Regions from separate parts of the Nitrincola nitratireducens genome, predicted to be linked through region 1. Evidence: riboswitches for the same ligand, from Rfam matches in the RefSeq annotation. Region 1 holds a riboswitch; each other region holds the start of a gene.

Region 1 (2,203 bases):
TGGCTTGGCGAGAGCTGCAACCGTGCCATTAATGCCTTCAGCCGCTAAGAGTAATGTGCCACGAATACCCTGCTGTTCAAGGGTGGCCTGTAAGGGGGCTCTTAACGCGACATGGTCTTCCAAGGTAACAAATTTATACAGTGCACAGACAACAATCTTAGACATAGCTTCCTCTAGCTCAACAGTTCTAGCCTAACTGGGCTGATCCGCATAGGAAGACGTGACGTGCAGGCTAGGGCACGACTTCCAGAATGAATCGATAAATGAATTGGTCAATATTTTAACAGCTTTGTTGCGTTTGTGCTCGACTCCATAACGCATCTAACTGCGTTAACCATTGACTCATGCGTGTCCAAGCGTTTTCGGCTGGGTAGGTTGGCAAGTACTGCATTAAATATTGGCGTTCTGATTGAGTTAATTGCAGCATGCGTTGCAGTGCAATGGCATCTATCCAGGGGTTTCCACGCGTCGCATATTCCCAATCGATTAGAATGACGTGTTCATGGCTCAACAATAAATTCCCGGGATGGATGTCCTGATGAATAAAGCACATCATCTCGTCACACCATAGACGAACCTCTGCCAAGAGTGATGCTTCAAGCGCATCCGTGTCCGCCCCATGTCCAGCTAAGTCGGCATACTGTTGAATCAAGGCTGTGTAGTTCATTTTGTGACCCTCAAAGGGGATTTGCCATAGCTCCGTGACGCTGTGCAACAGGTGTTGGCGTTGTGCAGGGCTCAGGGTTTGAGGATCAAAGGTGTGAGTGGCTTGATCGTCAAATAAAATCCCATCCTCCAGATACAAGCACACTTTGGTGCCCAGCTCCGCCCATGGATGCACTGCAAGGCAAGACGCTCAGCAATGTGAGAGCTGCCTGGTTGGTGATGAATACGCTCACGCCAGATATAGCGTTGATTACCACAGGTTAAACGCCAATGCTGATTAGCCGTACCTGCACCTATATAGTCGATGTCAGGCATTGCGTTTAACCAAGTGATTAACTCAGTTGGGAGACGAAGGATAGGTTGGTTTGTCATTGAATGCGTTGGTATACTAAGTCGAGTCTCATCGGGGTGCCAAAACTGTGCAGGTTTAATCTGTCGAGCGGTTGGCTGAGAGTATACACCCGTTGAACCTGATCCGGTTAGCACCGGCGTAGGGATTGAGCCATGCCTTGCTTTGAATGCTTGTCTTTGTCTATTGCCGGTAATCCCAACCTCCTTATTTTTTGTGGATACCGTTCGTTATGAAATCATCGTTACGATTATTGTCAGCACTGGGTTTATCCCTCTGTATCACGACTTTGTCAGCCAAAGAACTTACCGTGTATACCTATAGTTCCTTTACCAGTAGCTGGGGACCTGGGCCGCAACTTAAGACGTTATTTGAAGCGCAATGTGACTGTACACTCAACTACGTGAGCAGTGACGATGGAGTCAGTTTGTTAAATCGGCTGAGGCTTGAAGGGGCGTCAACGCGGGCGGATGTGGTCTTGGGGCTGGATGATGCGTTAATGGAGCAAACCCGTGCGCTGGGCTTGGTTCAGCCTCACCAGTTGGAGTTGTCGAACTGGCCGCTTAATCCCGACTTAGCCTGGACCGATACCGACTTCATTCCGTTCGACTATGGCTACTTTGCCTTTATCTACGATGCGCATAAAATTGAAACGCCAGTGGACTCTTTGGAAGCCTTGTTAAACAGTGATGCCAGCATTATATATCAAGATCCAAGAACCAGTACGCCAGGGCAGGGGCTGATGCTCTGGATGCAAAAGGTGTACGGTGATGATGTGCAGCAAGCTTGGCAACGCTTAGCGCGCAATACGGTCACTGTGACGAAGGGTTGGTCAGAGGCCTATGGCATGTTTCTTCAAGGTGAGGCCGATTATGTGCTGAGTTACACCACCTCTCCGGCGTATCATGTGGTTGCAGAAGAGAGTGATCAATATCAGGCGGCCTTGTTTACAGAGGGACACGTCGCGCAGATTGAATTGGCAGCGGTGACGGCCCCCAGCCAAAATGTGGAGTTGGCTCAAGCCTTTTTAAGCTTTTTGTTAAGTGAGGATGCTCAAACGGTGATTCCAACAACCAATTGGATGCTACCGGTTCGAACAGACATTGAGTTGCCCGAGGTGTTTTTACAAACACAGCCTCAGCGCATCGGTTTTTCGCCTGAAGAAACGGAAGCTGGGCGTGAAACCTG
Region 2 (2,203 bases), on a different contig from region 1:
TTGATTAAGGCGAGCATTTGGGTTAAGCATAGAAAAAGTCCTTATCCTTGTTAGTATATGCGTGAATGGCTGGGTTGGAGCAACTCATTACAACCAGAGATTATGAAAATGATGAACGGGCCCAAAACCTCGTCCAACATTTAATCGGTTAGCCTGCTCGATTGCCTGGGTTAACCAGTTTTTAGCACTCTCTACGGCCTGCTCAAGAGGGAAGCCCTTTGCAAGGTTGGCTGTGATGGCGGATGCCATTGAACAGCCCGTTCCGTGAGTGTTTTGCGTTTTAATGCGAGTAGACTCAAAGCGATGTATACCGGATGGTGTGCCTAGAAGGTCGAAACAGCGATCAGAAGATGCGAGGTGACCACCTTTCAGTAACACGGCTTGAGAGCCTAAGCCCATTAACTGATCCAGTGTCGTATACATATCATCAAGTGATTGAGCTTCACTTTTTTGGCAGAGGACAGCGGCCTCGGGTAGATTGGGAGTGATTAACGTTGTTTGGGGTATGAGTTGATGCATGAGTGCTTGAGTTGCGTCTGATGCCAGTAGCATTTTCCCAGTCTTCGAGACCATGACAGGATCAAGAACGATCGGAATATGTGTGGTGTTCGACAAGCACTGTGCGATAGCCGTTATGGTGGCTTCATTACCCATCATGCCTATTTTAATGGCAGCGATGGATAAGTCTTCAAGCACACACCGAATTTGATCTTCAATGATGTCGATGGGCACTGAATGGATAGAGCGCACCTCACAGGTGTTCTGTGCAGTAATGGCTGTAATGACGGATGAACCATAGACCCCTAAAGCTGAAAAGGTTTTAAGGTCTGCTTGGATGCCTGCTCCCCCGCCACTGTCTGATCCCGCAATGGTGAGTGCAATGGGAAATGTTTGAATTGTCAATCTAGCGCTCCTGTAGGATAAAAGCCTGACAGGGGTGCCGTGAATACAATAGGTGCTGTAATAAGCATGTCTCGATATTCCTACGCCGGTATAAGCCGGATCAGGTTCAACGGGTGTAATCTCAGCCCACAAAGGGCACCCCGACCAAGATGATCATTTTTAGTCTACGCTTATTCTCAGTCTGAATGCAAGCGCTAAACGTGTGTTGCAAATGGAGCAAAAATATAAAAATACGCTAGTCTATTAATAGGATTGCGATGATTAGCGAGGTCCCCTATGAATCCGTTAGAAACGATTGATCTTTTATGTCCCTATTGCAGTGAGTCGATTAGTTTTACTGTGGATTGCTCCGAAAACGAGCAAGAATACACAGAAGATTGTCCTGTTTGCTGTAGCCCTGTTTTAATCAATGTCTCGATCGGCAATAATCTGACCTTTAGAGCAGAGCGCGAGAATGGTTAGCGGTGATGAAATATAAAATTGTTCCAGTTACTCCCTTTCAGCAAAACTGTACGGTTATGTGGTGTGAAAAAACGCTTAAAGCAGTTGTGGTAGACCCTGGTGGAGATGTGCATAAAATTGTGAATCTACTCGAGACTGAGAAGCTGATTCTTGAAAAAATACTTTTAACTCATGCACATATTGACCATGCCGGTGGTACGGCTGAATTGGCCATCCTAAAAAATGTACCCATTGAAGGGCCTCACAAAGACGATCAGTTTTGGATTGAAGGATTGGATCAGCAGTCTGCCATGTTTGGTTTTCCCAAAGTAAGCAATTTCGTGCCTAATCGATGGTTAAATGATGGAGATCAGATACGTTTTGGCGAAGTTGTACTGGAAGTGTTGCACTGCCCGGGGCACACACCAGGTCACGTAATTTTTTACAATGCGGACGAGAAATTGGCGCAAGTGGGTGATGTTATTTTTCAAGGTTCGATTGGACGAACAGACTTCCCGCGAGGAAACCATCAAGATCTAATTCGCTCCATTAAGGAAAAACTGTTCGTGCTTGGAGATGATATCAGGTTTATTCCAGGCCATGGCCCCATGTCAACGCTGGGTGCAGAAAGGAAACATAATCCCTTTGTGGCCGATCATCGAGGTTAAGGAGTTACTTGTGTAACTGTAAAGCTATTTTCAAAAGTTCAGGATCTAGGCCTTTACGATATCGAGTCAAGTTATCGAGAGGAACATCAACGACTTGACCTTGATTAACACCGACCATCATATCGCTATAACCGGCCAGTAGATATTCTACGGCTTTGGCGCCTAAGCATGAGGCCAGTACTCGGTCATGG
Region 3 (2,203 bases), on a different contig from region 1:
TCTCCATTCACGGCGGTTGCAATATGCTGATCTGAAACACCTAACAAAACCAAGCACTCTGCCAAATTTGAGGCGCTTACTTCTACGTTCTCACCATTAAATAGTACATTCATCCATCAACTCCGGTTGTTTATGAGTCAATAAGTAGTCTGCGGTCATCTCGCTAAAGCAGGAGCCAATAGATAGCCATGCCGATAAAGGCCATTAATAAATAGCCTGTTGCCTCTGCGTCGTATTCTCGGAAGGTTATCTGGGAAGGCTGGACGTACATCCACGCCAATTTCAAGAACCTCAGACTCGGCAAAGGCAGGATGAAGAGCGTAAGCAGCCGATAAAAGTTCTAACATCGAACGAGCAGTAATACGAGATCGATCTGAAGATTCAATCATCGTCGCACCCAGCATATACACCCCACTCCCTCGTGGTACGATATATAGAGGCATACGCGGATGAATAAAGCGAACTGGACGACTAATATTAAGTTCAGGATTCTTTAAGATTACCATTTCACCTTTAACACCGCGCAGATCAGCTAAAGCATCCCTCGCTGCTAACCCACGACAATCGATTGTGAGTATGTCACTTAAAGGCTCCTCTTGAGTACATACAACACCCTGAGATGCTAAAGTATCGACAAGACGTGCCAGCGCAACTCTGGGGTCGAGGTGAGCTTCAGAGTCGAAATAGAGCCCCTGACGTATATGACCGGCTAAGTCGGGTTCTAACTCAGCAATAGAAAGGTGATCCACCCAGCGATGCTGGCGAGTCATACTGGCAAAACGCAATAACTCATTTTTATCACGCTTGGACGATAAAACTAACGAGCCTTTATACTCAACAGCGCCCGTAAACTTCTGCCACCAAGATGCTGCACGTGTACCCAAGCGTATGACGGGCTCTTCGGCGCTTTCACCTTCGCAGAAGGGCGCTAGCATGCCACCTGCCCACCATGAACATGCATGCGGACCTGGCGGACGATACGTGTCATGTAAGCTGACTTCAACACCGCGAGAAGATAGCTCATTTGCAACGCATAGACCTGCAACCCCTGCACCTACTACTTGTACTCTCATCATTCCCCCTAGATAGGTCAATATGAGCGATATGCAAATATTAAAATTAGCGGATTAAACGTATGGGGAATAAGCATGGGGGAATGGCAAAGCACAAGAAGATCACCGTTCCCTTCGCCGGTATTACCCGTATCAGGTTCGATGGGTTAGTTTATAAAACTTCTCAGCCTTTCACGGCACCCCAACGGATGCATTGATGATATAGAGTGGCTAGCAGAGTGTAAAGAGAGGTGGAGAGAGACAATTAGTGTGCTGCTTCCTTGCAGCGGAGCCACGATCCTGTGAGATAGACAGAGGCCTGAATCCTTCAGGCAATCACAATCCCTTGCGCTCTGTCTTGATGAGATTATCAAGATAAAGACTTAGCCTGTATATAGGAGTTCTTCCTAAAGAGTCATCAATATAAAAAATACAAGGGTGGCAGTAGCAAAGAAGCTTCATATACTCTATTGCAGTAAAGAGTCATCTATAGAAACCCACTCGTCCGCACTTGCAATTAACGAATGGGCGGTGAGCCCAGGAACACTAAACAAATAACTATAAACCTGATATCGCTCCCTAAGGGTGTGCAATAATAAATCAAAATCACCGTCTCCAGACAATAAAATTACTCGGTCGACAGCCTCTGCACAAAGCAATGCGTCTATAGTAATACCGACATCCCAGTCACCTTTGGCAGAGCCATCACCACGTTGAATATAGGGCTTGAGCTTTACATCAAATCCGATATGTCTCAGGGCATCCTGAAACTTTTGCTGCTGTGAATCTCCACGATCTATCGCGTAGGCAGTAGCAAGCACTATGTCGCCAAGTTCACTCGCTGCCTGCCAAAAAGCACGATAATTAAACTGCCGTCCAAATACTTGACGTGTGGTGTAATAAATATTTTGAACATCGACAAAAATGGCTATTCGGGTCAAAACAGATTCTCTTGATATGAATTGGAGGATCGGGACTACCTGATGATAACCCTGAACTCATCATAGATACTATAACTGAATCAACGAGCTAACTATAAAAGCCCCATAGCAAGATTGTACGGCATGTAATTTATCAATCTAAAAGCGGCTTTAGATAGATGAATATATTTCGAATTGCAAAAATACTTAATATTTAAAGAGAAAACTGTA

What was found. Region 1 has a riboswitch for thiamine pyrophosphate ahead of thiB (thiamine ABC transporter substrate binding subunit). Riboswitches for the same ligand answer to the same signal wherever they lie in the genome.
Region 2: another riboswitch for thiamine pyrophosphate. It lies ahead of thiD (bifunctional hydroxymethylpyrimidine kinase/phosphomethylpyrimidine kinase); the one in region 1 lies ahead of thiB (thiamine ABC transporter substrate binding subunit).
Region 3: another riboswitch for thiamine pyrophosphate. It lies ahead of D791_RS02480 (FAD-dependent oxidoreductase); the one in region 1 lies ahead of thiB (thiamine ABC transporter substrate binding subunit).

What each region holds. Positions count from the first base shown of each region.
Region 1 is NZ_AONB01000009.1:95,424-97,626, reverse strand. Features, by position in the region: partial or broken gene trhO (oxygen-dependent tRNA uridine(34) hydroxylase TrhO) at 1-165, opposite strand, end outside; gene D791_RS09670 (phosphotransferase family protein) at 281-667, opposite strand; gene D791_RS20030 (hypothetical protein) at 739-1,038, opposite strand; TPP riboswitch at 1,061-1,180, shown strand; gene thiB (thiamine ABC transporter substrate binding subunit) at 1,248-2,203, shown strand, end outside.
Region 2 is NZ_AONB01000028.1:40,497-42,699, forward strand. Features, by position in the region: gene thiC (phosphomethylpyrimidine synthase ThiC) at 1-30, opposite strand, end outside; gene thiD (bifunctional hydroxymethylpyrimidine kinase/phosphomethylpyrimidine kinase) at 88-903, opposite strand; TPP riboswitch at 963-1,056, opposite strand; gene D791_RS17460 (CPXCG motif-containing cysteine-rich protein) at 1,180-1,365, shown strand; gene D791_RS17465 (MBL fold metallo-hydrolase) at 1,371-2,012, shown strand; gene pfkA (6-phosphofructokinase) at 2,017-2,203, opposite strand, start outside.
Region 3 is NZ_AONB01000002.1:67-2,269, reverse strand. Features, by position in the region: gene thiS (sulfur carrier protein ThiS) at 1-113, opposite strand, end outside; gene D791_RS02480 (FAD-dependent oxidoreductase) at 156-1,073, opposite strand; TPP riboswitch at 1,166-1,267, opposite strand; gene D791_RS02475 (NYN domain-containing protein) at 1,520-1,993, opposite strand.